DNA from 2 places in the Microbacterium sp. Leaf436 genome. Region 2 is predicted to be linked to the other one. Evidence: predicted binding sites of a transcription regulator. Region 2 holds the regulator's gene; the other holds the start of a gene.
What was found. Region 2 encodes HspR, which represses chaperone genes until heat shock. Its sites were predicted from a motif close to AAGTTGAGTCNNNNNGACTCAACTT; they were not measured.
Positions count from the first base shown of each region.

Region 1: the regulator HspR is predicted to act here: its motif matches at 12,742-12,766, upstream of ASG45_RS13420 (Hsp20/alpha crystallin family protein).

Region 1 covers NZ_LMRB01000004.1:240,752-256,177, reverse strand. Annotated here, with positions in the region: gene ASG45_RS13490 (SDR family oxidoreductase) at 1-60, shown strand, start outside; gene ASG45_RS13485 (GNAT family N-acetyltransferase) at 214-723, opposite strand; gene ASG45_RS13480 (helix-turn-helix transcriptional regulator) at 767-1,696, shown strand; gene ASG45_RS13475 (hypothetical protein) at 1,729-1,989, opposite strand; gene ASG45_RS16505 (hypothetical protein) at 2,188-2,346, shown strand; gene ASG45_RS13470 (epimerase) at 2,460-3,464, opposite strand; gene ASG45_RS13465 (hypothetical protein) at 3,585-4,187, shown strand; gene ASG45_RS16255 (hypothetical protein) at 4,468-4,608, shown strand; gene ASG45_RS13460 (PepSY-associated TM helix domain-containing protein) at 4,605-6,086, shown strand; gene ASG45_RS13455 (GNAT family N-acetyltransferase) at 6,136-6,552, opposite strand; gene ASG45_RS13450 (Cpe/LpqF family protein) at 6,642-7,970, shown strand; gene ASG45_RS13445 (hypothetical protein) at 8,055-8,501, opposite strand; gene ASG45_RS13440 (aldo/keto reductase) at 8,663-9,655, shown strand; gene ASG45_RS13435 (SRPBCC family protein) at 9,719-10,171, opposite strand; gene ASG45_RS13430 (NAD(P)/FAD-dependent oxidoreductase) at 10,315-11,535, opposite strand; gene ASG45_RS13425 (hypothetical protein) at 11,816-12,178, shown strand; gene ASG45_RS13420 (Hsp20/alpha crystallin family protein) at 12,235-12,690, opposite strand; gene ASG45_RS13415 (UbiA family prenyltransferase) at 12,937-13,761, shown strand; gene ASG45_RS13410 (FAD-dependent oxidoreductase) at 13,784-14,902, opposite strand; gene ASG45_RS13405 (methyltransferase domain-containing protein) at 14,895-15,426, opposite strand, start outside.
Region 2 covers NZ_LMRB01000001.1:552,156-567,581, forward strand. Annotated here, with positions in the region: gene ASG45_RS16440 (MarR family winged helix-turn-helix transcriptional regulator) at 1-488, opposite strand, end outside; gene ASG45_RS15805 (MarR family winged helix-turn-helix transcriptional regulator) at 595-1,116, shown strand; gene ASG45_RS02685 (MFS transporter) at 1,146-2,519, opposite strand; gene ASG45_RS02690 (DEAD/DEAH box helicase) at 2,647-4,422, shown strand; gene dnaK (molecular chaperone DnaK) at 4,870-6,744, shown strand; gene ASG45_RS02700 (nucleotide exchange factor GrpE) at 6,754-7,368, shown strand; gene ASG45_RS02705 (DnaJ C-terminal domain-containing protein) at 7,380-8,375, shown strand; gene ASG45_RS02710 (heat shock protein transcriptional repressor HspR) at 8,472-8,909, shown strand; gene ASG45_RS02715 (hypothetical protein) at 8,997-9,590, opposite strand; gene ASG45_RS02720 (ABC transporter ATP-binding protein) at 9,718-11,445, shown strand; gene ASG45_RS02725 (ABC transporter ATP-binding protein) at 11,442-13,619, shown strand; gene ASG45_RS02730 (glycosyltransferase) at 13,817-15,073, shown strand; gene ASG45_RS02735 (glycosyltransferase) at 15,078-15,426, shown strand, end outside.

The DNA.
Region 1 (15,426 bases), on a different contig from region 2:
GAGTCGAGCTACGTCATCGGCGAGACGCTCAACGTCAACGGCGGTATGCCGACGCCGTAAGCGTGACGCGCAGAAGGGGCCGTCGTCCGGGACCGGGCGGCGGCCCCTTCGTCTGCGGTGCGCCGCCCCCCTTGTTGAGTGTCCGATACACGCCGTGCCCGGGGGCGGCACTGCGGCGTGTCGTGGACACTCAACAGTGGGGTGGCGTCCTGCTCAGGCGGTGAGCGGCTTGCGGTAGAAGATCTCGCCGTCGGCGGTGGTCTCGGTGCGGTGATACCCCTCGCGCTCGTACAGACGCTGGTTGGCTTCGCTCAGGCCGCCGGTGAAGAGCTCCGCCTCGGTGGCGCCGGCTTCGCGTCCGCGCTGCTCGACCGCTGCCAGCAGCAACGTTCCGAGACCGGCGCCCTGCTGATCGGGGGCGATCGCGAGGCGCCCGATGAGCAGCAGTTCCCCGTCGCGGCGCGCGCGGACGGCGCCGACGATCCGGTGTCCGTCGACGGCGACGCAGCCGAGGTTCTCGACCAGCTCGGCTTCGAGCTCGGGCAGGGTCTGCGTGAGCGGAGGCATGTCGGGATCGCCGTAGATGAGCGCTTCGCTCGCGAAGGCGGCGCGCTGGATCGTGAGCACCTCTCCGGCGTCGTCGGGATGGATGGGGCGCACGGCGGGCGAGTCGGCCACGGGTGTCTCTCCTGGTGAGTCGGGGTGAGGGGGGTTAACTATCATGGGCATGAGCGGTCCGTTTTCCAGCGGTTCGCCGTCCTCGCCTATGAACGATTTCTTCGACTCGCGCGTCCGCACCGATGACGTGGCCGACACGCAGGCCTGGCTGCAAGAGCAGTACGGGCGGGTCGACGTGCTCGCCGAGAGGGCCTCGATCGCGGAGCACGCGGTCGGTGATGCGGCGTTCGCTCTGCGACACCTGACCTGGGACTGCCGGGCCGAGATCGTCTACGAGGCGGATCGGTTCTACTTCGCCACCTCGAACCCCGGGTTCTCGTGGACCATCGGCTCCGAATCCGGCGACTACAGCGTGGAGCCCGGCATCGTGCAGCCCGGTCGCGAACTCATCGGGCGACCGATCGACACGACGGTGCAGCTCGTGGCCTTCGACGCCGAGTGGCTGAGCGAGACGGCCCGCACGATCTACGGCGACGAGACGCTCGTGGCCCGGTTCGCCGGCACGGGACCGGTGTCGCGGCGCCTGGGCGAGTACTGGCTCGCGACGCTGCGGTGGTCGCTGACGCAGGTCCCCCTGCTGGCGGAGCCTCTCGTGCGGGCGCACGTGCGACGCGCCCTCGCCGCGGCGACGCTCGAGGCGTTCCCGCTCGTGGGCGACGCACGCGAGCGGCGGGCGTCGGCCCTCGAGCAGGCGACGATCTACACCGCCGCGACGTCGTGGATCGACGATCACGCGTCGTTGCCGGTGACGGTCGACGACGCGGCGCGTGCCGTCGGCACGTCTGCCACCGGTCTGCGTCGCGCATTCGCGGCCAACGGGCAACTTGCGTCCTCTCCCGAGGAGTACCTGTCCGCGGCGCGGCTGAGCGCGGCTCACGCCGACCTCCTCGACGCCGACGCGGGATATGCGTCGGTCGCGGAGGTCGCCGCCCGATGGGGTTTCGCCGATCCGGACGCCTTCGTGCGGTCGTACGTCGAGGTGTATCGCGTCGCACCGCAGCGCACGCTCGAGCGGTGATCGCCGGGTGCTGACCGAGGGACTCTGATCGCTCAGCGGTCGCGGTCGGTGTACTCGCCGGGGTTGTCGAGGTCTTCGTGCGCCTCGTCGCCGCTCGGCAGCTCGACGTCGGTGTAGGCGCCGGCCTCGTCGGTGCGGGGGCGCGACTCGCTCCCGTCGGCGTTCTCGCGGTCGACGTACTCGCCGGGCACATCGGCGCTCCCGCGGTCGTCGTCTCCGCCGGGCAGCTGCACGTCGGTGTACTCGCCTTCTTCGGGTCCGGTGCCGTGTCCGTTGACGTCGCGCTCAGTCATGTCCGCCTCCTGGGGGTCGTGATGACAGCGACGCTAGTCCGCGGATGCCGGGGGCGCAGCGGTCTTGACACGGCTTCCGCCGCCCAGCCCGCACGGCGCCACCCGCACGGCGCCACCCGCACGGCGCCACCCGTGCGGTGCCGCCCGCACGGTGTCAAGGGCGCAGACGAGGGGGCGTCGACCCGGCAGAGTGGGACCATGCCCGCTCTCGCCATCATCCTCGTCATCGTCGGTCTCGTGCTCCTCTTCCTCGGCATCTTCGTCGAGGCCGTGAAGTTCCTGCTCTGGATCGGCGTGATCATCCTGATCATCGGTGTGATCGCCGCGCTCATGCGGTTCATCCGTCGCCAGGTCTGACCGTTCGTCCCCACCCCCGGATCCGACCGAGGTCGGAGCGATCAGAGGCCGTCCCCCGTGTGCCGCACCGACGTGCGTCACGCGGCCGGGGCGGCCTTTCGCGTGAGGCCGGCTCAGACCGAGAACAGGTCGCGACCGCGCGGGGGGCGCAGGGCCGCCACCGCCTCGAGTGCCGGGGCCAGCTCGGGATAGCGGAAGACGTAGCCCGCCTCGGTCAGCACGCGGGGCACCGCCCACCGGCTCTTCAGCACGAGTTCGGGCTCGTTGCGCAGCAGCGCCATCGCCGGATCGAGCATCCACCGGAACGCGGGCAGGCCGATCGGCGCCCGCGCGATGCGCCGGAGCTCTCGCATGAGGGTGCGGTTGTCGCTCACGGCGGGCGCGGCCAGGTTGACCGGACCGACGATGTCGTCGCGGTCGCGCAGGAATCGCACGGATGCCACGACGTCATCGATGTGGATCCAGCTGAAGCGCTGGTGGCCCGAGGTGCGGTGCCAGCTCGACCACGGGCGCCCCGTGGGGCGCGCGCCGATCCCGCGGTATCGGCGGTGGGGGAACCACCAGCTATCGATCTGCGGGCCGCCCAGCCCGAGTCGGGCGAGGGCGAACAGCATGCGGGTCGCGGGACCGTCTCCGAGCACGATCGCCATGCGCAACGCCACCCGGCGCGTGCGGGGCAGCTCTCCCTCGAAGAACGCGCGTTCCCAGCTCGTGGCCACATCGACCGAGAACCCCTCGCCGATCTCGCCGTCGACTTCGTCGTTGCCGTGCTCGGTGGCGTGGCGGTAGATCGTCGCGGTCGAGGCGTTCATCCACACCGCGGGCGGGTGGGCCGCGTGCGCGACGGCGGAGCGCAGGGCACGGGTGGTGTCGACGCGAGAGCGCAGGATCTCGTCACGGTTCGCGTCGGTGTACCGGCACGACACGATCTTGCCCGCCAGGTTCACCAGGACGTCGGCGCCGTCGACGACCCGCGCCACGGCGGCCGGATCGGCCCAGGTCGCGGTGCCGGTGCGGCCGATCGTGTCGACGTCGTAGCCGTCGTCTCGGAACGCGGCGACCAGCGCTCCGCCGACGAATCCGCTCGCTCCGGCGATCACGGCGCGGGGTCGGGGCACGGCATCCTCCTGGGTCGGGTGGCCTCAGCCTAGGGGCGGAGGCGTGCTGATCGCCCTCCTGTTGCTCGACGCCGATGCAGTGCGCGGAACGCGCGGGGAACCCCTGCCACAATGGAGGCCATGCGACGACGGGCACGGGGCGCACGCGTCGCGCGCGGTGGCGTCGCCGCATCGATCGCCACCTTCGTCGCGTTGCTGTCGCACGTGACCGGCGGGGGAGCCGTGCCCGGCTGGATCGGCATCGTCGTTCCGCTCGCGCTGTCGTTCGTCGCCTGCACGGTCCTGGCCGGCCGACGGCTCTCGGCCTGGCGTCTGAGCGCGGCCGTCGTCGTCAGCCAGCTGCTGTTCCACGCGCTGTTCGTGCTCGGCAGCTACGACCTCGGCGCGGCCGGCCACGTGCACGGGGCCGTCTTCCCGGCGGTCGCCGCGGATCCGGTGGGCGCCGCCCTGACGCCGGATGCCACGATGTGGCTCTGGCACGCGCTCGCCGCCGCCGTCACCTCGCTGGCGTTGCACCGCGCGGAACGCACCCTGGGGGTGCTGCGTGCGCTCGCGGGCCGCGCGGTCAAGGGACTGCGTGCGCGCGTGCGCGTGATGGCGGCGACGTTCGGGCCCGTGTCGCCGCGCCATCGCGTTGCGGTCGTGGTCGCCGTCGTGCGCCCGATCTCGGTGCTGCTCGCCGCGAGCGCGAGGCGCCGCGGGCCGCCGGCCTCGGCATCCTGACCCTGCTCCGCGTCACGCCGCGCCGTGAGCGGTGCGTCCCGGCCGTCTGACGGACCGGGCGGGCGGTCGCGCACGCCGAGTGCTCTCGCGCCGGCGCGACTCCCTTCCACGTCCCCTCGGGACGCCCCCCTTCCTCGGTCATCGTCGAGCGGCGATGTCGTATCCCGTGGCGCACCGCCACGCGGCGACGTCGACCGCGCGCGGGACCCCGGCCCGTCGTGCACGCGCGCGGCGGCGCCGACCGACGGGCGCCACCCGGTGCCCGGAGAAGAGATCCTCCATGTTCCGTTCCCCTCCCCTCACCCTGCCGGCGTCGGTCGTCGCGGCATCCGCTCCCGACGAGTCCGCCCCGCCCTCCCCGTCGCCCCCGCCGCCCGCGCCCGCCCCCGGCCGCCCCGTCGAGCCCGGGGCGCCGTCATGACGGCATCCACCCCGTCGAGTGTCCACAACACGCCGTCGGAAGACGACGCGGTGCGGCATGTTCCGGACACTCGACGGTCGGGGAGCGGGCCGGGTGCTCCGCGACGAGGCTGGTTCACCGCGCTGCTGCGCCGGCTGCACTTCTTCGCGGGGCTGCTCGTGGGGCCGTTCATCCTGGTCGCGGCGCTGAGCGGCGCGCTGTACGCCCTCACGCCGTCGCTCGAGAGGGTCATGTACGCGCACGAGGTGACCGCCACCTCCACTCTGGTCGGGATGCCGCTGGCCGACCAGGTCGAGGCGGCCGAGGCCTACGTGGGCGGCGGGGCCTCACCGGTCGCCGTACGGCCCGCCCCCGCGCCCGGTGACACCACGCGCGTCCTGTTCGCCGACGAGGCGCTACCCGAAAGCACGACGCGGGCGATCTTCGTCGACCCCGCGACGGCCGAGATCCGCGGCGACCTGCCCGCGTACGGCACGAGCGGCGCGCTGCCCCTGCGGCACTGGATCAGCGACCTGCACCGCTCGCTGCACCTGGGCGAGCCGGGCCGGCTGTACAGCGAGCTCGCGGCATCCTGGCTCGGGATCGTCTCGCTCGCGGGCCTCGGGCTGTGGATCGGCCGCTTCGTGCGCAGCCGCCGCGGGCGCCGCGACCTGCTGCGGCCGAACCGCGCGCACCGGGGGTACCGCAAGCTGTCGGGCTGGCACTCGGCCGTCGGGATCTGGGTCGTGCTGGGCGCGGTCTTCCTCGCGGCGACGGGCATCACCTGGTCGGCCTCGGCGGGCGCGCACGTCTCCGACCTGCGTGCCGCGATCGGTGAGGGGACTCCCGCGTTGACGACCTCGCTCGGTGCGGAGGCGGAGGCCGGCGGCGAGCACGCCGGACACGGCGGCGGGGCGCACGCCGACACCCCGGGGGCGGCGGACCCGGCCACGTTCGACGCCGTCCTCGCCGTCGCGAAGCGCGTCAACGTCAACACCGGCGACGTCGAGATCCGCCCGCCGGCCGCCGTCGGCGACGCGTGGGTCGTGCAGGAGGTGCACCGCAGCTTCCCGACCGAAGTGGATGCCGTGGCCATCGACGCATCGACCCTGCGCGTGACCGATCGGGTCGACTTCGCCGACTATCCGCTGCTCGCCAAGCTGTCGCGCTGGGGCGTCGACCTGCACATGGGCACCCTGTTCGGTCTCGTCAACCAGCTCGTGCTGTTCGCCCTGGCGATCGGCATCGCCGCGCTCGTCGTCTGGGGCTACGCGATGTGGTGGAACCGTCGCCCGACCCGCGGCCTCGCGTCGGCGCCGGCGCGCGGCGTGCTGCGCGGGGCGCCCTGGTGGGGGATCGGGGCGGTGCTCGTGGTCGCGGTGGCGATCGGGCTGTTCCTGCCGCTCGTCGGCTACACGCTCGCGGCGTTCGTGGTGCTCGACGTGCTGCTCGGTCTCCGGGCGCGGCGGCGGACCGGGGCAAGGCGACCCGCGGCGTGACGGCCCACGGTGTGACGGCGCGGCGCCCGGCCCCCGCGAGGCGGCCCGCTCAGTGCTCGAGCAGCAGGTGCATCGTCACCGAACCCGTCGTCGGCTCGGTGAAGCCCAGGCTGCGGTACAGCGCCTGACCCGGAGGGTCGGCCAGCAGGGTCACGTAGGCACCCTCGGGGGCCTTCGCGCGGATCTCCGCGAGAAGGTCCTCGAGGATGCGGCGGCCGAGACCGCGTCGCTGGTACTCGGGCAGCGTGGCCATGTCGGCGATGAGGAAGTACCACCCGCCGTCGCCGACGACCCGGCCCATCGCGATCGATCGACCCGTGGCATCCACGATCCGACGCCAGGCCCAGCTGTTCGCGAGCGCGGGCGCGCCCTGATCGGAACGCTTGGGGGTCAGGCCCGAGGCACGGCGCAGCTCGAGGTAGTCGTCGAGAGAGGGGGCGAGGGGTTCGAGGCGGAGGTCGTGCATGCCTCCACCTTCGCGTATCTCCGTCTCGCGAGGGAGGCGGCGTGCGAAGCGGGTCCGTAGCGTGGAAAGCCCCCCTCGGAAGGACTCCCGTGACTTTCGCCCGTCGCCTCGCCGCCGCCCTCTCGATCGCCACGATCGCCGCCCTCACCGCGTGCACCAGCTCCGCGCCCGACACTCCCGCGACTCCCGCGGCCTCGGTCGAGGTGCCGGCCACCCCCGTGGGGGAGCGGCTGACCTGGGTGATCGACGTGCTCGAGGCCGAGGCCGACACGACCGCCGGCGACTGGTCGCGCGTGCTGCACGAGGACTTCCAGCAGCAGGTGTCGGCCGATGACATCGCCGAGCTGCTCAATCGGCAGATCCGCCCGGCGGCGCCCTTCACCGTGACCGCGTACCAGGGCACCGAGACGCAGGCGGTCGCGACCCTCGCCGGCACGCTCGGCGATCCGTTCGACCTCTCGCTCGCGATCGACGGCAACGACCGCATCACCGGCATGGTGTTCGCCCCGGTCGCCGAGCCGTGGGAGACCTCCACCTCGCTCGACGAGGTGGAGCAGCGCCTGGGCGATCTTCCCGGCGAGGTCAGCGCGCTGATCCGGCGCGGAGACGACGACGTCGTGGCGATGGACACCGAACGGGCAGCTCCCCTCGCCTCGATCTTCAAGCTGTACGTGCTGCTCGCGGCGGCCGATGCCGTGGCATCCGGGGATCTCGCCTGGGACGAGACGCTCGTGCTCGACGACGCCGATCGCAGCCTGCCCTCGGGCGAGCTGCAGAACGCCCCCACCGGCACCGAGGTGTCGGTGCGCGAGGCCGCCTCGGCCATGATCCGCATCAGCGACAACACCGCCACCGACCTGCTCATCGAGCGGCTCGGGCGTGAGCGCGTCGAAGCGGCGGTCGCGCGCAGCGGCCACGCGGACCCCGCCGCGTTGACGCCCTTCCTCTCGACCAAGGAGCTGTTCACCCTGGGTTGGGGCGACCCGGCTCTGCGCGAGGAGTGGGCGCGTGCCGACGACGCCGCGAAGCGCGCGCTGCTCGACCGCATCGACGCCGCCCCGCTGGCCGTCGGCGTCACCGACGTGACGACCCCGGTATGGCAGGACGGATTCGACTGGTTCGCCTCGGCCACCGACATCGCCGCCGTGCATCGGGCGCTGCAGCAGACCCAGGATGCCGAGGTGCTCGCCATCCTGAGCGAGAACCCCGGTGCGGGACTCGACGTCGGCACGTGGCCCTACGTCGGCTTCAAGGGCGGTTCGAGCCTGGGCGTGCTGACCGGCAGCTGGTTCGTGCGCGACGACGAGGGCGAGGCGACGGTGGTGCTGCTTCTCTCGGCCGACGACGCGCAGGCCGTGACCGCGGCGATGGGCGACTTCTTCCACCTCGCCGAGGACGCCCTGCGCCTCGCACGCTGAGCCTCGCCGCCGCGGGAGGCCGGGAGCCCGTCGAGGGGGCTGGGACCGTGCGCGGGGGCGACCGGAGGGCCGCCCCCGGCGGGATCACGCGTCGTCGGGGTCGGGCAGGCTCTGGGCGATCTTGCTGGATGCCGCCGAATCACGGCCGACACCGGGCTGGAACTTCGCGATGGGGTCGTCGGCGTCGACGTGCGGTTCGCCCTCGGCGGGAGCGTCCGAAGCCGCGTGCGCGGTGGCCGAGCCGCCGCCGGTGTCCTCGGTGTGCCGCGAGGTCGAGCCGCCCTCGCCGCGGGCGTCGTCGGTGCCCCGCTCGGTGAGGCCGTCGGCGGCGCGGGTGCCGACTCCGGGCAGGTCGTTCTGGCTCGAGATGCCCTGGATGCGGGCTTCGTCGTCGGCGTCGATCTGCGCCGCTCCGACGGCACCGGTGTCGGCGCCGGCGGCGCCGGCGGGCACATCGGCGGCCAGGCCCTCGGACTCGGGGACGATGTTCTCTTCGTCGGCTCCGGGGAGCCGGTCGGCGGGAGTGTTCATGGCGTTCCTTCCGTGGGGTGTGCCGCCACGCTAGAGGCGACCGCCGACCGGGCGAACGGGCTTGACGACCGCCACGGGGTGCGCAGGGGGCGTCCGGTGGGCCGCGGCCCCGGTGCCGGACGCGCTGGATAGGCTCGGAACCAGCTTCGAAAGGAACCGCAATGCAGCAGCGTCCCCTCTCCCGCACCGGCCGTGACGTCTCGGTGATCGGCCTCGGTACTTGGCAGCTCGGCCCCGACTGGGGCGGTGTCAGCGAAGACGAGGCCCTCGCCGTGCTGGCCGCCTCGGCCGACGCCGGCGTCACGCTCTTCGACACCGCCGACGTGTACGGCGACGGCCGGTCCGAAGAGATCATCGGAAAGTTCCTGAACGACACCGCCGCCACGGGCATCACCGTGGCGACCAAGATGGGCCGTCGCGAAGACCAGGTGCCCGAGAACTACACGATGGAGAACTTCCGTGGGTGGATCGACCGCTCGCGGCGGCTGCTCGGCACCGACACCCTCGACCTCGTGCAGTTGCACTGCCCGCCGTCAGCCGTGATCGACGACGACGCCACCTACGACGCGCTCGACCAGCTCGTCGCCGAGGGCGTCATCGCCGCCTACGGTGCGTCGGTCGAGACGATGGAGCAGGCCCTCTCGGCGCTCCGCCGGCCGAACCTCAGCAACCTGCAGATCATCTTCAACCCGTTCCGGCTCAAGCCCCTCGACGAGGTGCTGCCGATGGCGGCCGAGAAGAACGTCGCCGTGTTGGCCCGCGTGCCGTTGGCGAGCGGTCTGCTCTCGGGCAAATACACCGCCGACACGACGTTCGACAAGGACGACCACCGCACGTACAACCGCAACGGCGAGGCGTTCGACAAGGGGGAGACGTTCTCGGGCGTCCCGTTCGCCGAGGGAGTGGCCGCGGCCGACGAGCTCAAGGCCTCGCTTCCCGAGGGAGTCACCCTGCCCGCCGCTACGCTGGCGTGGATCGCCTCGCGCGAGGGCATCACCTCGGTGATCCCGGGCGCCCGTTCGGTGGCGCAGGCCACATCGAACGCCGGGGCCGCACAGCTCCTCGACGAGGGCTTCGACCTCGACGCCTTCGACGCGTTGGTGCGTGACGTCTACGACCGCCGTCTGCGGGCGGAGATCCACCCGCAGTGGTGAGCGTCTGACACGCGAAAGCCGGGTCCGCCCCGAAGGGTGGACCCGGCTTTCCTGTCTATGACGTCAGCTGACGTCGCCGCGCCAGGCGCCGGACTCGGCACCGCGCGACTCGATGTACTTCTTGAAGTTGTCGAGGTCCTTCTTCACCGAGTGGTCGTCGGCGCCGAAGACGGCACCGAGCTTCTCGAGGACTCCGGTGGGCTCCCAGTCGATCTGCACGGTGACGCGCGTCTCGTCGTCGGAGAGACGGTGGAACGTCACGACACCCGCGTGGTTCTCGTCGCCGCCGACGCTGTTCCAGGCGACGCGCTCGTCGGGGTGCTGCTCGGTGATCTCGGCGTCGAACTCGCGCTCGGCACCGGCGATCTTCACCTTCCAGTGCGTGAGGGTGTCGCTCTTCTGCGTGATCGACTCGACGAAGCTCATGAAGTGCGGGAACTCCTCGAACTGCGTCCACTGGTTGTAGGCGACGCGGACGGGAACGTTGACGTCGATGGTTTCGATGACCTGTGCCATGGTGTCCTCTTTCGTGTGGTTTCCGGGGCTGGTCCCAGTCTTCGCTCGTCACGGGCGAGCTGCCCCCGGGGTTGAGGGATCGGCTCGCGTGCCCTATGGGCGTGCGCGGCGCGCCGGGGTCGTTCGGGGATTCGCCCCGCGGCTTAGGCGCGACCGCGCAGGATCAGGTGCCAGTAGACCCAGGGCAGCACCCGACGGTCGGCGATCCACGACAGGGCGCGCTCTCGATACAGCGAACGCCAGAAGGGGATCGTGGGCTGCAGGCGCCCCTGACGATCGAACTCGGCGAAGACGACGGTGCCGCGCGACACCGTGAACGGCACGACGCTGTAGCCGTCGTACTTCGCGGAGGGGGAGCGCCCGGCTCTCACCGCCGTCATGTTCTTCACGAGGGCTTTCGCCTGCTGCCGGATCGCGCCCCCGGAACGGCGGGTCGCCACCGCGGCGGCATCGCCGACCGACCAGATCTCTGGATACCGCGTGTGCTGCAGCGTCTCGGGATCGACGTCGACGAACCCGTGCGGATCGTCGGATGCCGCCAGCCCGCTGCCGGCGATCCACTCCGGCGCCCGCTGCGGAGGGACCGCGTGCAGCACGTCGTACGCCAGGGTCTCTTCGGCCTCGCCGTGACCGATCGTGATCGTCTGCGCCTCGGCATCCACCGACCGCACCTCGCGGCTGTAGTGCACCTCGATGCCGTACTCGTCGAGTTTGCGCTGCAGCTCGCGGTCGATGGCCGGGATGCCGAAGGGCACGGGGTCGGGGGCGACGAAGACCACGCGCAGGTCGTCGCGCACACCGATCGCGCGCCACCAGTCGCACGCGAGGTACATCGGCTTCTGCGCGGCCGCGCCGCAGGACGCGGGCTCGGGCGGCTGGGTGAACACGACCGTGCCGGAGCGCAGGTCGCGCAGCACCGGTGAGGCTTTCGCGGCGAGGTCGTAGTCGTAGTTCGAGATGCCGTTCGGTGCCGCCATGGCCTCGGGCAGGCCCGGGATCTGCTCCCATGCCATGCGCAGGCCGGCGCACACCACGAGCTGGTCGTAGTCGAGATGACCGCCCGACACGAGATGCACGCGGCGGGCCGCGGCATCCACCGTGAAGACCTCGTCGCGCAGCCAGCGGGTGCCCGGGGGGATCACGTCGGCCTGCGCGCGGACGGCCTCGCTGGCCCGTGCCGCGCCTCCCGCGATGTGCGACTGGAGGGGCGCGAAGACGTGCTGCGTCCGCGGCTCGATCACGGTGATGTCTCCGGCGCGGGCCCGGTGGAGGCGTCCGGCCACCGACAGTCCGGCGTTGCCCCCGCCGATGATCACGATGCGGGGGGTGTCGGCGCGAGCGACGGTGCGGCTCGAGTCGTTCATGGGGGATCCTCTCGTCTCCCTCACGGTGTCGTCATCGGCATCCGGGCACCACCCGGTTGACAGCATCGGTCGGGCGGACGACTCGGGCGCTGGGGAGGGTCCGCGGTCGACAGGCGCCCTTCTGCTGTGCCGCTGCAGCGGGAGCGCGCCCGTTGCTTCGCGTAGTCCGTGCGCGGGCCGGGCCTGTCAAGGGGCGGGGCGCGGCCGCGTCGGCATCGTTGGATGGAGGTACCGCCGATCAGCGGTGACGCACCCCGGTGCGTTCGACGAAAGGATCCTCATGAGCGACGCCTCGATCGACCCGTCCCCCGCCGACTCGTCGACCCCCGCCGCCGACGTCGGCATCGCGGGCGTGCAGCCCCTGCGCGACGGCGACACCTCGATCGAGCCCGACCCCGCGCTCGACCCCGCCCAGGCGGAGTGGGATGCCACGACGGCCCTCGACGAGGGCGTCGACCCGCAGGACATCGCCCCCGCGACCGCGACGGGCGCAGACCCGGCCGAGATCGCCGCCGACGACACCGACATCCCGTTCGACGACATCCACCCCGGGTCCACCGGCACCGACTCGCAGGGTCAGGACCCGGGCGTCGTCGAGCTCGGCGAAGAGGGCCAGGGAGACCTGGCGCCCGAAGACCTCTGAGCGACGCGCGAGAGAGGGGTCGGTCCGTTCGGGCCGACCCCTCTCTTCGCGGTGGATTACTGCTCGATGAGCTGCGGTTCGCTCTCGTGCGCGCGGATGACGCCGTCGTGGTCGTCGGTGGACACCGCGATGCGGCGCGGCTTCGCCTTCTCGCTCACCGGGATCGTGACCGACAGCACCCCGTTGCGGTAGGCGGCGCTGATGCCGTCGGTGTCGATGCCCTGGCCGAGGTTGAGCTGGCGGACGAAGGTGGCCGTCTCGCGCTCGCGGGTGATCCACTTGACGTCGTCGCCGGTGGCGAGGGTGCGTTCGGCGCGGATGGTCAGCAGCTGACCGTCGACGTCGATGTCGACCGAGCCCGGGTCGACCCCGGGAAGGTCGGCCGAGAGCACGTAGTGGTCGCCGTCGCGGTAGAGGTCCATCGGCATCCGGCGCGGTCCGCCCCCGCGACGGGCGTCGAGAAGGGTCGACGCGAGGCGGTCGAGGTCGCGGAAGGGGTCGTAAGTGGCCATGGTCGGTTCTCCTTTTCGGTCGGTCCGGATATCGGCATCCGGAGTTCGATGAAGTTGAGCCTTGTGCGCTCAACGTGGCAGCAGATTAGCACTCTCGATAGGAGAGTGCCAAGGCTGTTGAGTGTCCAAGACGCGCCGTGCCGGGGCCGGTCTCGGCGGCGTGTCCTGGACACTCAACGTGGTGGTGGCGCGGCGCCCGGGCGGGTCGGCCGCCCGAGTGCGCAGCCGCGGTAGCGTCATCGGGTGATGGATGCCGCGGCGAAGCCGCCCCTCGTGCGGGCGCTGTGGGGCGCGACCCACCCGGGGCCGACCCTGGTCGTGACCGTTCTGTCGCTGGCCCTCGGCCTCGCCGCCGGGGTCGAGCCCGGGCGACTCGCGCTGCTGGTGATCGCCGTGTTCGCGGGGCAGGTGTCGGTGGGCCTGTCGAACGACGCGATCGACGGCGCGCGCGACGCCGCCGTCGGCCGCTCGGACAAGCCCATCGCCGGGGGAGCGATCACTCCGGAACGTGCGCTCGGGGTGGCCGTGGCGTCCGCGCTCCTCGCCGTGCTCCTGTCGGTGCCGCTCGGCCCCGGACTCGTCGCCGCGCACGCGGTGGCCCTGGCCTCGGCGTGGGCATACAACGCCGGGCTGAAGTCGACGCTGGCGTCGATCGTGCCGTTCGTGCTGAGTTTCGGGCTCTTCCCGTCGTTCGCGACGCTGTCCCTCGCCTCTCCCGCGCTGGCTGCCCCGTGGGCGTCGCTCGCGGGAGCCGCCCTCGGCGCGGCCGTGCATCTGACCAATGTCGTACGAGACCTCGACGAAGATCGGCGCACGGGCGTACGGGGCCTTCCGCACCGCCTCGGTGCGCGGGTCTCGGTGGTGCTCGCGGCGGTCGGCGTCGTCGCCGGAGCGGTGGCGGTGCTGATCGGCACGGATGCCACGGTGCTCGGCGCGATCTTCTTCACCGCCGTCGTCGCGGTGGCGGCCACGGCCGTGGTGCTCGTGCTCGTGCGCGCGCCCGGACGCGCGGTGTTCCAGCTCACGATGCTGGCGGCTCTGCTGCTCGCCGCTCAACTCGTCGTGACCTGACTCCTCCCGCCCGGGCGGCTCGTCAGTCGCGGGCGGCGCGATCCAGCCGCATGGCGTACGCGCGCGTGAACAGCGCGCCCCCCGCCCCCCGCAGCATGGTGCGCAGCGCCCCGGTGCGCAGGGGGTGGGCGAGCGGGCCCGTGGCTCGCCCGAGCATCGTGTTGAGCCAGGCCAGGTGCGCCGCGTGCCGCGCCGAGGCCAGACGGTCGGTCTCCCATCGTCCGAGGCCGACCGCCTCGCCCGTCCGCACCCACCCGGGCAGCAGCGGGGCCAGCGTGAGGGCGTCGAGCAGCCCGAGATTCATCCCCTGACCGCCGATGGGGCTCACCTCGTGGGCGGCGTCGCCGATCACCACGACGCGGCCGCGCCGCAGCGCCGGAGCCACGGCGCGCCGCACGCGGAACGTCGTCGCCTCGGCGATGTCGACCTCGAGCCCGGCGCGCTCGGCGACGGCCCGCTCGAGGGTCCCGACGGCATCCGCCACCTCGTCGGTGCCCGCCCACGCCACCAGCCGGCGGCGTCCGCCGGGCAGCGGGAACGACTCCAGCACGCCCTGGCGTTCCAGGTGCACCCGGGCGACGGGGCCACCGGGAGCGACGACGTCGGCCATGACGTAACGGTCGGGGTAGTGGTGCGTCCGAACGGCGCCGGGGCGGTACACGAGGTCTCGGCCCGCCCATCCCGAGGCCACGACGACGACGCGGGCGCGGATCTCCTCGTCACCGCGCGGACCGGTGGCGCGCACGCGTACACCCCGGCCGTCGTCGTGCACGGCGGTGATCGCGACCCCCCGACGCACGCGCGGCGCGAGGCCGGTCAGCACCTCCATCGTGTCGGCCTGGGGGAGGGCGGCGACGTACGGATGACGCGCACGCAGGCGGTCGAACCGAATCGCCGCGAGCAGTCGGCCGTCGGCCCGCGCCTCGCCGCGGACGATCGTCTCCGCCCGCGCCAGCAGGGCCTCGGTCGCGCCCGACGCCTCGAGGAGGGCGAGCGCGGGGGAGTGGATGCCGATGGCCCGCGACCCGGATCCGGTGCCGGCGCGCTTCTCGACGATCTCGACGTCGACCCCGCGCACCCGCAGGTCGGCCGCCAGGGCGAGGCCGACGGGTCCGGCTCCGACCACCAGCACCTCAGGCACGCTCCGCCCGCCCCTCGGCCACGGCGAGAACACGGAAGGGCGCCGGCGTCTCGACCCGCCAGGGCCCGCCGAGCGCGGCGGCCAGCTCGGGGGCGCGATAGCTGCGGCGGATCGAGCGCAGTCCGTCGACGCGCAGGAACGTGCCGGCCGACAGCGGAGCGATCCCCGCGGCGTACAGGGCGTAGGCCAGTCGACCGCGGGCGATGTCGGCGTGCAGCACCCGACCGCTCGAGAGGGCGAGCGAGTCCTCGGCGAACGTCGCCAGGGCCGCGGCGTCGAGGTGGTGCAGCACGTGGTTCGACACGACCAGGTCGTAGCGTTCGCCCGCGGCGCGCAGGGCGCCCGAGTCCTGGGCCACGAACCGCACGCCCGGTCGTTCGCGCGCGCGGGCCGAGGCGATGGCGCGGGGGTCGGGATCGGCGCCGGTCCACTCGACGTCGAACCCGTCGCGCGCGGCCAGGCCCGCCAGACGGACGGCGACGTCGCCGCCGCCGCACCCCAGGTCGAGCGCGCGGGCGGGGCGG
Region 2 (15,426 bases):
CCGAACCCGCGCGGGCCGGGGCCGAAACCAGGACCGAAACCGGGGCCGAAACCGCCGCGTCCCGGGCCGCGGAAGCCGCGCTCCGGTGACGTCGCAGTCGCGTCGACTCCCAGCGCGTCCGAGAGGGCGTCGAGAGCCGTCGCCAGGCGCTCCAGCTGCTCGGCCGGCACGTCGGCCAGCAGGGCCGCGCGGTCGGCATCCACCCGGTCGAGGATCTCGCGACCCCCGTCGGTCAGTCGCCAGCCGTCGTCGCCGCGCTCGATCCAGCCGCGCTCGGCGAGAGCGTCGACGCGCTTGCCGCCGCGGGCGAGACGGTCGCGCACCCAGGGGGCGTCGATCCGTCCGTCGATGGCGCTGAGGATCATCACGGTCTTGGGGTGCAGCTCGCTGTCGCGCAGCTGCGTGAAGAGGCGGTGGTGCAGCGCGTGACCGACCGTCGTGAGGCGGTGGGCGAGGCTGCGGGCGTCAGGTGATGTGGAGGTGTTCATGGGGTGTCCTTTCGGGGCGGTCCATCCGCCGATACATGTCATGTGACAACAGATGTACTGTGACATGTATCTCTGATGCTTGTCAAGCGACATGTAAAATTCCCGCATGGCCACTGACCCCGCCGACGAGATCGCCGCCGCCCTCGGGCGTTTGCGCGGACGCCGCCCGCGCCCGCCCTTCGGCGCCGAGGGGCACCATCACCCGCACGTTCACGGCGAACGCGGGGGATTCGGCGGACCCTGGGGGCGCGGCACCGCGCCCTGGGCCGACCCCGCACAGGGTCGCTTCGGCGGACCCGCACGCCTGCGCCTACTCGACGCTCTGATCGCGGCATCCGGATCGCTGTCGGTGAGCGAGATCGCCGAGGCGGTGGGCGTCGACCAGCCCCGCGCCTCGCGGCTGGTTCAGCAGGCGGCGCAGATGGGTCTGGTCGCACGCGAGCCCGACCCCGACGACGCCCGCCGCACGCGCGTGCGCCTCACGCCCGAGGGCGAGGGGATGGTCTCGGGTTTTCGCGGTCGACGACGGGATGCCGTGCGCTCCGCGCTGGAGTTGTTCACCGACGATGAGCGCGTCGAGTTCGCCCGGCTGCTCGGCAAGTTCGCCGACGCCTGGCCGCGCGACTGAGCTGACGGTGTGCCGGGCCCCGGCCCGCCTCAGCGGATGACGGCCGGCCGCGCCTTCACCGGAACCATCAGCACCAGCCCGACCGCCAGGATCAGCACGATGCCCACGATGCCGAGGCGGGTGTCGCCGGTGATCCCGACGAACAGAGCGAACAGGCCGGGGGCGAGGAACGACACCGCGCGCCCGGTCGTGGCGTAGAGTCCGAAGATCTCACCCTCGCGACCCTCCGGAGCCACCCGGGCGAGGAACGACCGGCTGGCCGACTGCACGGGTCCGACGAACAGGCCGAGCCCGAGGCCCGCCACCCAGAACGCCGGCACCGAGGTGCCGATGAAGAGGATGACGCTGCCCAGGACGATCAGGCCGATCAGCGAGACGACGATCACGCGCTTCGGTCCGAAGCGGTCGTCGAGGCGCCCCGAGAAGAACGTGCTGATACCGGCCACCACGTTCGCCGCGACCGCGAAGTAGAGCACCTCCGTCGAGCTGAAGCCGAACACCTGCGCGGCGATGATCGCGCCGAAGGTGAACACGCCGGCGAGGCCGTCGCGGAACACCGCGCTGGCCACCAGGAAGAGCAGCACCTGCCGGCTGTCGCGCCACAGCGAGCGCAGCGTGCCCCACAGCACCACGTACGAGCGGAAGAAGCCGACGCGCACCCGGCGCTGCTGCGGCGGGATCTCGGGAACGCGCAGCAGAACGGGAACGGCGAACACCCCGAACCAGACCGCGGATGCCAGGACCGCGAGGCGGATGTTCAGCCCGCCCTCCTTCGGCACGGCGAGAAGCCCCCCGGCATCGGGTGCGCCGAAGCTCTGGATGAACAGCACCAGCAGCAGGAGCAGCAGCACGATGCCGCCCACGTACCCCATGCCCCAGCCGAAGCCCGAGACGCGGCCGATGTTCTCGCGCGTGGAGACCTGCGTGAGCATCGCGTAGTAGTTGACGCTGGCGAATTCGAAGAAGACGTTGCCGACCGCGATGAGGGTGGCGCCGAGCACGAGGAACTCGGGCGTGCCCTCGACGAAGACCATCGCGGCCATCGACAGCACGATAAGGCCGGTGTTGATGCCCAGCCAGAGCTTGCGGCGCCCCGTACCGTCGGAGCGCTGGCCCAGCACGGGGGCGACGAGCGCCACGACGATGCCGGCGATCATCAGCGCCACGCCGACCAGGCTCGCGTTGTCGGCGAGGGCGCGCACGAGGGCGGGGTCGTCGTCGTTGCCGTTCGCCGCGGCCACCACGGCGGGATCGACGAACAGCGAACTCGCCAGGTAGGTGCTGAACACGAACGTGGTCACGACCGCGTTGAAGGCGGCGGATCCCCAGTCCCACAGGGCCCAGGCGAGCACCGGCCGACGGAGGGTGCTGACGGGGGCGGAGGCGGGCTCGGGAGGGGTCATATGGGTCACGCTAGGCCCCTCCGGTGAACGCCCGGTACCCCCGAGACGACGCCGCGCCACCCTTGGCGCGCTCATTCAGGCTACCGCCGAGCCCGCACGGCGGCGCGGAGCCGACTACCGTGGAGTCATGGCATCCGAAAACCCCGTCGACTCCGCTGAGGCGGAGACCACCCCCGCCCCGCTCACCTTCTCCGACCTGGGTCTGGATGCCAACGTGCTCAAAGCCCTCAAGGACGTCGGGTATGAGACCCCGTCGGCCATCCAGGCCGCGACCATTCCCGTGCTCCTGCAGGGTCGCGACGTCGTCGGTCTCGCGCAGACCGGTACCGGCAAGACCGCGGCGTTCGCGCTGCCGGTGCTGTCGCAGATGGAGACCGGCCACAAGAACCCGCAGGCCCTCGTGCTCGCCCCCACCCGTGAGCTCGCGCTCCAGGTGTGCGAGGCGTTCGAGAAGTACGCCGCCCACATCAAGGGCGTCTCGGTGCTCCCCGTCTACGGCGGTCAGGGCTACGGCCAGCAGCTGTCGGCGCTGCGCCGCGGCGTCGACATCGTCGTGGGCACCCCGGGTCGCATCATGGACCACCTCGACAAGGGCACCCTCGACCTGAGCGAGCTGAAGTACCTCGTGCTCGACGAGGCTGACGAGATGCTCAAGATGGGCTTCGCCGAAGACGTCGAGACGATCCTCGCCGACACCCCCAAGACGAAGCAGGTCGCGCTGTTCTCGGCCACCATGCCGGCGCAGATCCGCCGCATCTCGGCCCAGTACCTGAACAACCCCGAAGAGATCACGGTCAAGACCAAGACCGCGACCTCGACGAACATCAGCCAGCGGTACCTGATCGTGTCGTACCAGCAGAAGATCGACGCCCTCACGCGCATCCTCGAGGTCGAGAACTTCGAGGGCATGATCGTCTTCACCCGCACGAAGAACGAGACCGAGACGGTCGCCGAGAAGCTGCGTGCCCGCGGATACACCGCCGCCGCCATCAACGGTGACGTCGCCCAGGTGCAGCGCGAGCGCACGGTCAACCAGCTGAAGTCCGGCAAGCTCGACATCCTCGTCGCCACCGACGTCGCCGCGCGCGGTCTCGACGTGGATCGCATCAGCCACGTCGTCAACTACGACCTGCCGATCGACACCGAGTCGTACGTGCACCGCATCGGCCGCACCGGTCGCGCCGGCCGCACGGGCGACGCGATCAGCTTCGTCACCCCGCGCGAGCGCCGCATGCTCACCGCGATCGAGAAGGCCACGCGCCAGCCGCTGACCGAGATGTCGCTGCCGAGCGTCGACGACGTCAACGCCACGCGCCTCACCCGGTTCGACGACGCGATCACCACCGCCCTCGAGGACACCGCGGCCATCGCGACGTTCCGCGACGTGGTGGCCCACTACGTCGAGCACCACGACGTGCCCGAGGCCGACGTGGCCGCAGCGCTCGCCGTGGTCGCCCAGGGCGACACCCCGCTGCTGCTCGAGGCCGAGGCCTTCCGTCAGCAGCGCTTCGACAGCGAGCGTCCCGCGCGCGACGGCGGTTCCCGCGACGGGGGTTCGCGTGACGGTGGATCGCGCGACAGCGGTCCGCGCCGCGACACCTCGGGGCGCTTCTCGACTTACCGCATCGCGGTCGGTCGTCGCCAGCGCGTCGAGCCGCGTCAGATCGTCGGCGCTCTCGCGAACGAGGGTGGGCTGCGTCGCAACGACTTCGGTGCGATCCAGATCCGTCAGGACTTCTCGCTCGTCGAGCTGCCCGCCGACCTGTCGAGCGACACGATCGGCCGCCTCGCCGACACCCGCATCTCGGGCCAGCTGATCGACCTGCGCCTCGACGGCGGCGGACGCTCCGCCAAGCGCAGCGACCGCCCGCAGCGCCGTGAGAGCGACCGCGATCGCGACTGACCCCGCGGCATCCGTCCGACGCCCCCGCTGACCTTCGGGTCGCGGGGGCGTCGTGCGTGCAGCGCGTCGCAGGCGCGGCCGCCGCCCGGTGTCGTCCTCACGCCGCGTGCGTGCTGCGGGGCGGGGCATGTCCCACTTCGTGCTGCCTGGGCCCTTCGGGGCTGCACATTTCGGGACACGGTTTGCGCTGCGCGAGACGCTGGGCACGCTGTGGGGCGGGGCATGTCCCACTTCGTGCTGCCTAGACCCCTCGCTGCTGCACATTTCGGGACATGGCCGGCGGCGTGCGACACACGGCATCCAGAAGTTGAGCCAATTCATATCAACTCGGCTTGACCTCGATGCGCGGCCCCGATAACCTTGAGTCATCGGGGCTCAACCCCCGCAGAGACTTTCATCACACCCCGAGTCGTGGCATCCGTCCGGCTCACAAGCAAGGAGACACATATGCCCCGTGCAGTGGGAATCGACCTCGGTACGACCAACTCCGTCGTGAGCGTGCTCGAGGGTGGCGAGCCCAAGGTCATCGCCAACGCCGAGGGTTTCCGTACGACCCCCTCGGTCGTCGCTTTCACGAAGGACGGCGAGGTGCTCGTCGGTGAGACCGCCAAGCGCCAGGCCGTCACGAACGTCGACCGCACCATCTCCAGCGTCAAGCGCCACATGGGCACGACCTGGTCGTTCGACGTCGACGGCAAGAAGTGGACGCCGCAGGAGATCTCGGCCCGCATCCTGCAGAAGCTCAAGCGCGACGCCGAGGAGTACCTGGGCGACACCGTGACCGACGCGGTCATCACGGTCCCCGCGTACTTCAACGACGCCGAGCGTCAGGCCACCAAGGAGGCCGGCGAGATCTCGGGCCTCAACGTGCTGCGCATCATCAACGAGCCCACCGCCGCGGCTCTCGCGTACGGCCTCGACAAGGGCAAAGAAGACGAGCTCATCCTCGTGTTCGACCTCGGTGGCGGAACGTTCGACGTCTCGCTGCTCGAAGTGGGCAAGGACGACGACTTCTCCACCATCCAGGTGCGCTCCACCTCGGGCGACAACCGCCTCGGTGGCGACGACTGGGACCAGCGGGTCGTCGACTACCTCATCAAGCAGTTCAAGGACACGACCGGTGTCGACGTCTCAGGCGACAAGATCGCCCTGCAGCGTCTGAAGGAAGCGGCCGAGCAGGCCAAGAAGGAGCTGTCGAGCTCGACCTCGACCTCCATCAACCTGCCCTACCTGTCGCTCACCGACTCGGGCCCCGTCTCGCTCAGCGAGACCCTCACGCGCGCCAAGTTCGAGGACCTCACCAAGGACCTCCTCGACCGCACACGCAAGCCCTTCTCCGACGTCATCCGCGAGGCCGGCGTCAAGGTGGAGGACATCGCGCACGTGGTGCTCGTGGGCGGCTCGACCCGCATGCCCGCGGTCGCCGAGCTCGTGAAGAAGGAGACCGGCAAGGACGCCAACAAGGGCGTCAACCCCGACGAGGTCGTGGCCGTGGGCGCAGCCCTGCAGGCCGGTGTCCTCAAGGGTGAGCGCAAGGACGTGCTGCTCATCGACGTCACCCCCCTGAGCCTCGGTATCGAGACCAAGGGCGGCATCATGACCAAGCTCATCGAGCGCAACACGGCCATCCCGACCAAGCGCAGCGAGACCTTCACCACCGCCGACGACAACCAGCCGTCGGTCGCGATCCAGGTCTTCCAGGGCGAGCGCGAGTTCACCCGCGACAACAAGCCGCTCGGCACCTTCGAGCTCACCGGCATCGCCCCGGCCCCCCGTGGCATCCCGCAGGTGGAGGTCACCTTCGACATCGACGCGAACGGCATCGTCCACGTCTCGGCGAAGGACAAGGGCACCGGCAAGGAGCAGTCGATGACGATCACGGGTGGCTCGTCGCTGCCCAAGGAAGACATCGAGCGCATGGTGCGCGAGGCCGAAGAGAACGCGGCCGACGACAAGAAGCGCCGCGAGTCCGCCGAGACCCGCAACCAGGCCGAGACCCTGTCGTACTCGATCGAGAAGCTGATCAAAGAGAACGAAGACAAGCTCCCCGCCGAGGTCAAGACCGAGGTCCAGGGCGATGTCGACGCGCTCAAGACGGCACTCGCCGGCGATGACGACGACGCGGTCAAGACCGCGTTCGACAAGCTGAACGCCAGCCAGGGCAAGCTCGGCGAGGCCATCTACGCCTCGTCGCAGGCCGCGGGCGAGCCCGCCGACCCCAACGTCGGCCAGCCCGGCAACGGTGAGACGCCGAACCCCGAGGAAGACGTCATCGACGCCGAGGTCGTCGACGACGAGCCGACCGACGAGACGAAGAAGTAAGCAGAGACCATGGCACACAAGGACGACGAACAGCCCACGGGCTCGGGCGCCGGTCCTGACGAGACGGGGCCGGAGGAGAACACCTCCGGCCCCGCGCCGTCGGGCGAGCAGTCCGAGACGACCGACGCGGATGCCGACGGTCTGACCATCGACGACATCCTCGGCGCCGAGCAGACGCCCGAGGCCGCGGCAGAGGGGGCTTCCTCCGACAAGGAGGCCTCGCTGCTGATCGACCTCAAGCGACTGCAGGCCGAGTACGCCAACTACCGCCGGCGCACCGAAGACCAGCGCGAGCGCGAGATCGAGCGGGCCAAGGGCGAAGCCGTGAAGGGCCTGCTGCCCGTCATGGACGACCTCGACCGCGCGGTCAAGCACGGCGACCTCGTCGAGGGCACGCCCTTCGCCGCCATCGGCGACAAGGTGCGGGCCGTGGCCGAGCGCCTCGGTGTCGTGTCGTACGGCGCCGTCGGCGACGTCTTCGACCCGCAGCAGCACGAGGCCATCTTCCAGGCACCCACCCCCGGCGTGACCGAGACGACGATCCTCGAGGTCGTCGAGGTCGGTTACCGCCTCGGCTCGATCGAGCTGCGACCGGCCAAGGTCGTCGTCGCCGTGCCGGCCTAAGAGGAGGACACATGGCGAGTCAGGACTGGTTCGACAAGGACTTCTACAAGGTCCTCGGCGTCGACAAGAGCGTCAGCGCGGCCGATCTGAAGAAGACCTACCGCAAGCTCGCGCGCCAGTACCACCCCGACTCGAACCCGGGTGACGCGAAGGCCGAGGCCAAGTTCAAGGAGATCAGCGAGGCCTACTCGGTGCTCAACGATCCGGAGCAGCGCGAGGAGTACGACCAGATCCGGGCCATGGGCTCGGGGGCGCGCTTCTCGGCACCGGGTACCGGCGGCGGCGGCGGTTTCGACGACGTCTTCAGCCGGTTCGGTCAACCGCGCAGTGGCGGCGCCGGGGCTCCTCCGGGGGGCTTCGACGACTTCTTCTCGATGTTCGACCAGCAGGGCGGCGCCGGTTTCGGTTCCGGCCGGTTCGGTCAGACCTCGGGCGGATACCGCGGTTACGGCGGACCGCAGCGCGGATCCGACGTCACGGCGCGCACGACGATCGACTTCGTCACGGCGGCCAAGGGCGAGACGATCACCCTGCAGGGCGAAGACAACGTCCCGTTCAAGGTGAAGATCCCGGCCGGGGTGTCGGACGGGCAGAAGATCCGCCTGCGCGGCCGCGGACGCAAGTCGCCCGACGGCGGCGAGAGCGGCGACATCGTCGTGACCGTCGCGGTGCGTCCGCACCCGGTGTTCACGCGCGACGGCCTCCACCTGCGGGTCACGGTGCCGGTCACCTTCACCGAGGCGGCTCTGGGCGCCACGATCGAGGTCCCGACACTCGGGGGGGAGCCGGTGCGACTGCGCGTCGCCCCCGGCACCCCGTCGGGACGGGTGCTGCGCGTCAAGGGACGCGGGATCGAGTCGACCAAGGGCGTCGGCGACCTGCTCGCCGAGGTCCAGGTCGCGGTGCCCACGCACCTCGACGACGCGGCCCGCGAGGCCCTCGAGCGTTTCCACGAGCTCGAACCGAAAGAGAACCCGCGCGCCGACCTGATGGCCAAGGCGCGCTGACGCATCCCACGCGCGTCGTCGCGGTTCTCGGCATCCGATACGTCAGGATGCCGAGAACCCGGCACTCGCACCCGGCACGACGAAAGAGGTGAAGACGTGTCCGAGAGAGAGATCGACGAAGACGCCCCGATCTTCGCCATCGCCGCCGCCGCCGAGCTGTCGAACATGCACCCGCAGACGCTGCGGCAGTACGACCGGCTCGGTCTCGTCGTGCCCGCGCGCACCCAGGGCGGGTCGCGTCGCTACTCGAGCCGCCACGTGCAGCAGTTGCGCGAGGTCGCCCGCCTGTCGGGGGAAGGCATGAGCCTTCCCGCGATCGCGCGCCTCCTCGCCCTCGAGGAGCGCGTGCACGATCTCGCCCGCCGCGTGAACGACCTCGAGCGGCAGCTCACGATCGAGCGGCAGTCCCGCCCCGGTGCGCGCGTCTTCGCCGCCGGCGCGACCGGCTCGGTCGTGACGCTCCGCCACGGCTCGCGCGTGCGTCGCGCGACCGACATCGTGCTCTGGCGCCCGCGCGACATCCACGACGACTGACATCCCGTCGCGGCACCGAGGTTCTGAGCGCGTCGAAGGGTCTGTGCATACGGTGCCCCGACGGCTCGGCCGGAGCGGGGCAGCGGCTCAGGCCGGATCGATCCGCAGCACCGTCGGCGTCTCTCCGACCGAGAGGTCGTCGACGACGCGGAGCGTGCGTGCGATGTCGTCGACCGCGCCGATGACGGTGCCGAACCGCTCGCGGTCGGCGCACACCGCCGTCACCGTGACGAAGTGCGAGCCCGTGTCCCACGTGTAGGTCGCGAACGGGGGAGTCTTCGGATCGATCGGCAGCGGCATCGCGAGCTTCTCGCCGACGCCGAGGTGCGGATTGCGGAACGACTCCGTGTCGTCGTACTCCATCGGCATCATCGCGCGCGCGGTGCGCAGCTGCGCGGTGGCCTCTTGCAGCTGTGCCATCACGACGAGCAGCTCGGGCGCGCTCTTCCACACCCACACCAGAACGCGGCCACCGGCGCGACGCATGAGCAGCGGAGCGGCTTGACTCAGCATCCACGCGAAGGCGCCGCCGCCGGGGCGGGGGGCGGTGCCCGTCGTGCGGGCGGCCTGGCCGAGCAGCATGCCGATGGCGGCCTTGCGGTGTCGTCGGCCGCGGAGGCCGAGTGAACCGGTCACGGGCACCCAGAGGTCGGCGGCGGCGTCGGCCTGCAGTCGAGACATGGCTCCACCCTACGAGCCGCGACCGAACGGGCGCTGAGTTGCAGAAATGGTTCCCCGGTGTCGGAGGTTGGTGCCAGGCTGGTCTTCGCGGTCACGGCGGCCGCGTCAGACCTGCTCCGGAGGTCCCATGCTCGGCAAGATCCTCGTCCGCTACCTGTCCCGGTACCGCTGGCTCCTCGTGGCGCTGCTGGTGTTCCAGTTCGTCGCGGCGATGGCATCCCTCTACCTGCCGCGCCTGAACGCCGACATCATCGATCGCGGCGTCGCCCAGGGCGACACGGGGTTCATCTGGTCGCAGGGCATGATCATGCTCGGCATCTCGCTCGGGCAGATCGTCGCCTCGGTCGTCGCGACCTACTTCGCCGCGCGCGCCGCCATGGCCGCGGGCCGCGACATCCGGCTCGATCTGTTCGAGAAGGTCAGCGGCTTCTCCGAGCGTGAACTGTCGCAGTTCGGCGCCGGTTCCCTCATCACGCGCAACACGAACGACGTGCAGCAGGTGCAGATGCTCGCGATGATGGGCGCCACCATGCTCGTCAGCGCCCCGCTGCTCGCCCTCGGCGGCATCTTCATGGCGCTGCAGCAAGACGTCGGTCTCAGCTGGCTGCTCGGCGTCGCCGTTCCGATCCTGCTGGTCGCGGTCGCCCTCATCATCGCCCGCATGGTGCCGCTGTTCCGCAGCTACCAGTCCAAGCTCGATGCCGTGAACCGGGTGATGCGCGAGCAACTGACCGGGGTGCGCGTGGTGCGCGCCTTCGTGCGCGAGCGCATCGAAGAAGAGCGCTTCCGCGAGGCGAACACCGACATCATGGACGTCGGTCGCAAGGTGGGCTCGCTCTTCGTGCTGCTGTTCCCGCTGGCGATGCTGGTGCTCAACGTCACCGTCGTCGGTGTCATCTGGTTCGGCGGCATCCAGGTCGACGCCGGCGGCGTGCAGATCGGTACCCTCTTCGCGTTCATGCAGTACGTGGCGCAGATCCTCATGGGTGTGCTCATGGCGAGCTTCATGACGGTGATGATCCCGCGCGCGGCCGTGTCGGCCGAGCGCATCGGAGAGGTGCTCGACAGTCACTCGACGCTCGAGCGTCCGGCGAACCCGGTGAGCGTCTTCCCCTCGGTCGGAACCGTCGAGTTCGACGACGTCGCCTTCGCGTACCCGGGAGCCGAGTCGCCCGTGGTGTCGGGCGTCACGTTCGCGGCCCACCCCGGAGAGACCGTGGCGATCGTCGGATCGACGGGGGCGGGAAAGACGACCCTCGTCTCCTTGCTCCCGCGCCTGTTCGACGTGACGGCGGGAGCGGTCCGCGTCGGCGGCGTCGACGTGCGCGAGGCCGACCTCGACCTGCTCTGGAAGAGCATCGGCCTGGTGCCGCAGCGTCCGTTCCTGTTCAGCGGCACGGTGGCATCCAACCTGCGTTTCGGTCGAGAAGACGCCACCGACGACGAACTGTGGCACGCGCTCGAGATCGCCCAGGGTCGCGACTTCGTCGAGGCGATGGAGGGCGGCCTCGACGGCAAGATCGCCCAGGGCGGCACCAACGTCTCGGGCGGGCAGCGCCAGCGCCTCGCCATCGCCCGAGCGATCGTGCACCGGCCGGCGGTGCTCGTCTTCGACGACTCGTTCTCGGCCCTCGACCTCAGCACCGACGCCCGATTGCGGCAGGCGTTGTGGCAAGAGCTCCCCGAGGTGACGAAGATCGTCGTGGCGCAGCGCGTCTCGACCATCACCGGTGCCGACCGGATCGTCGTGCTCGAAGACGGACGCATGGCCGGACTCGGCACGCACGAGGAGCTGCTGCAGTCCAGCACCACCTATCGCGAGATCGTCGAGTCGCAGCTGGGGGTCGAAGCATGAGCACTCCCGACACCCGCACCGAAGAAGAGCGCGCCGAACTCGAGCTCGCCGAACAGGCCCGTCTGAACTCGGGCGACTGGGACAGCGTCGCGCCGGGCAAGGCCTCGGACTTCGGCTCGAGCTTCCGCCGGCTGATCGGACTCCTGCGTCCCCACGCCGGGGCCTTCGGGCTCGTCTCGGTGCTCGGGGCCCTCGGCGTCGTGCTGGCGGTGCTGGCCCCGCGCGTCCTCGGCAACGCCACGAACATCATCTTCGAGGGCGTGGTCTCGCGCGGGCTCGCCGAGCAGTTCCCGGCCGGCACCCCGAAAGACACCGTCGTCGACGCCCTGCGCTCCGCCGGGCAGGGCGACATCGCCAACATCGTCGGCGCGATGGACAACTTCCAGGTCGGCGCGGGCGTCGACTTCGATGCGCTGCGCATCGTGGTCGTGACCGTGCTGGCCATCTACGTCGGCTCGTCGCTGCTGTCGTGGATCCAGGGCTACGTCATCAACATCATCATGGTGCGCACCATGTGGCGCCTGCGTGAAGACGTCGAGGCCAAGGTCAACCGGCTCCCCCTGTCGTACTTCGACAAGGTGCAGCGCGGTGAGCTCATCTCCCGGGTCACGAACGACATCGACAACATCACGCAGACGATGCAGCAGTCGCTCTCGAGCGCTCTCACCTCCGTGCTCACGGTCGTGGGCGTGCTCATCATGATGTTCACCATCTCCTGGCAGCTGGCCCTCGTCGCGCTCATCTCGCTCCCGCTCATGGCGGTCATCTTCGGGGTGATCGGCCCGAAGTCGCAGAAGGCCTTCGGCGAGCAGTGGAAGAAGGTGGGCCGTCTCAACGCCCGCGTCGAGGAGTCGTTCTCGGGTCACGCGCTGGTCAAGGTCTACGGCCGCGAGAAAGACGCCCGCGAGAAGTTCGAGGTCGAGAACGAAGAGCTCTACCAGGCCAGTTTCCGGGCCCAGTTCCTCTCCGGCATGATCATGCCGGGCATGATGTTCGTCGGAAACCTCACCTACGTCGGCATCGCGGTGCTCGGTGGGCTCATGGTGGCCGGCGGGCAGATCCGCCTGGGCGACGTGCAGGCGTTCATCCAGTACTCGCAGCAGTTCACGCAGCCCCTGTCGCAGCTGGGTGGCATGGCCGCGGTCGTGCAGTCGGGTACGGCCTCGGCCGAGCGCGTCTTCGCCCTGCTCGATGCCGACGAGCAAGGCCCCGACGCCCCCGACGCCCCGCGCCCGGGCGACGGACGCGGGGTCATCGAGTTCGAGAACGTCCGCTTCGCGTACTCGCCCGATCGCCCGCTCATCCGCGACCTGTCGTTCCGGGTCGAGCCGGGTCAGACGGTCGCCATCGTCGGACCGACGGGGGCCGGCAAGACCACCTTGGTCAACCTGATCATGCGGTTCTACGAGCTCGACGGCGGGCGCATCCTGCTCGACGGTCAGGACATCGCCGAACTGCGCCGCGACGACGTCCGCTCGCGCACCGGCATGGTGTTGCAAGACCCGTGGCTGTTCGCCGGGACGATCCGCGACAACATCCGCTACGGCCGCGAGACCGCCACCGACGACGAGATCCAGCAAGCCGCCGTCGCCACCCGCGTCGACCAGTTCGTGCACTCGCTCCCCGAGGGGTACGACACCGTCCTCGATGAGGACGCCGCGAACGTCTCGGCGGGTGAGAAACAGCTCATCACCATCGCGCGGGCGTTCGTCGCGCGTCCGTCGGTGCTCATCCTCGACGAGGCGACCTCGTCGGTCGACACGCGCACCGAGCTGCTGCTGCAGCAGGCGATGGCCGCGCTGCGCGAAGGACGCACGTCGTTCGTGATCGCGCACCGCCTGTCGACGATCCGCGATGCCGATCTCATCCTGGTCATGGAGCACGGCGACATCGTCGAGCAGGGGACGCACGACGAGCTGATCGGCACCGAGGGGGCGTACTACCGGCTCTACCGTTCGCAGTTCGAGCAGGCCACCGCCGACGTCGATCTCGCGGCGGCCGAGGCCCCCCGCGCGGCTGATCCCCGGCAGGCGCCGGCCACCGACGACGCCGTGGTGGTGTCGGCGATGGCGGCCGCGGCATCCGAGGTTCCCGCCCCCGCCGGGACCGACGGGCCGCCGCGCCCCGCGCACGGTGCTCCGTCGCCCGACCCGCGGCTCGACGGTCGGGACTGACTCCGCCCGCGCCGATCCGCCCGCCCGGTGCCGCGCCGGGCGGGCGGTGCCGCGTCCGGCGCGCTTCGGGCGCCCACGCCCCCGTCCTCCACACCGCGAGACGGCTCCGGGTTCGCGAAAACCGCTCGGGTACAGTGGTGCGAGCGCATGAACCGCACCGTGCGACCCGTCCGCCGCATAGATAGGCCTCACCACCCGTGACCACTTCTGCGACGCCCGCCGACCATCCCGTATCCGACGACGCGCACGATCCCGCCGTCTCGCGCGAGACTCCCGCCCCGGCCGAACGTCCGCTCACGGTCCTCATCGGCGCCGACACGTTCCTGCCCCACGTCAACGGGGCCGCCCGCTTCGCCGAGCGCCTCGCCGCCGGTCTCGTCGCCCGCGGTCACGACGTGCACGTCGCCGCGCCCAGCATCGGCCGTGGCCACGCGGGCACGGCGACCGAGGTGATCGAGGGGCAGCCGATGACGCTGCACCGTCTTCCGTCGTACCGCTTCCTTCCGCACGACTGGCTCACGTTCGTATGGCCCTGGCGCGCGAAGCACTACGCGCGACTCATGCTCGACCAGATCCGGCCCGACGTCGTGCACATCCAGTCGCACATCATCATCGGCCGAGGACTCGCCCGCGAGGCGCGCAAGCGCGGCATCCCGGTGATCGCCACCAACCACGTGATGCCCGAGAACATCCTCGACTTCACGACCCTGCCCGACTTCCTCGACCGCATCATGCTCAAGCTGGCCTGGGCCGATGCCAAGCGCACCTTCGTCATGACGCGCGCCGTCACGACGCCCACGCGTCGGGCCGCCGACTTCCTGCAGGCGACGATCGGCATCGAGGGTGTCATCCCGATCTCCTGCGGTATCGACCGCTCGAACTACACGCCCGACCTCGAGCCGCGCGACGCGAACCGCATCCTCTTCGTCGGACGCCTCACCACCGAGAAGGGCATCGACGTCATCCTGCGCGCGATGACCAAGATCGACCCCGCCCTCGACGTGACCTTCGACATCGTCGGTGGCGGCGACCAGCGCCGCAACCTCGAGCAGCTCGCCGAGCAGCTCGGTCTCGCGCACCGCGTGACCTTCCACGGCCACACGTCCGAAGAAGAGCTGCGCGCGCTCTACTCGCGCGCGTCGGTCTTCGCGATCGCCTCGATCGCCGAGCTCCAGTCGATCGCGACGATGGAGGCGATGGCCTCCGGCCTGCCGATCGTCGCCGCCAATGCGGTCGCACTCCCGCACCTCGTGCACGACGGCGAGAACGGGTACCTGTTCGAGCCCGGAAACGCCGACGAGCTCGCGGCCCGGTTGACCGACGTGCTCACCGCCGCCCCCGACGAGCGTCGGCGGATGCAGCAGGCGTCGCTCGACGGCGTGATCGTGCACGACATCGGCCGCACCCTCGACACCTTCGAGGCGCTGTACCGCGGACGCCCGCTCCCGGAGTGACCTCGTGCACGTCGTGATGTTCGCCGACCAGCACCTCGAGTCGCTGGGCGGCGCGCAGGTGTCGATGCGGTTGCAGAAGCGCTTCCTCGAGCGCGCGGGCCACGTCGTCACCGTCGTCGCTCCGCGCCTGCACCGCCCTGCGCCCGACGACACCGCCTACCTCGACCTGCCCTCGATCCCCCTCACGCTCGATCGCGAGTACGCGCTCACCTGGCCCGGTGCCCGGACCGACCGGTTCGTGGACTCCGAGATGGGCGCGCGCCTGCCGGTCGACGTCGTGCACGTGCAGGCCGACTTCTGGGGCGCGTACATCGGGCACCGTTTCGCGGCGCGGCACGGCCTGCCCGTCGTGC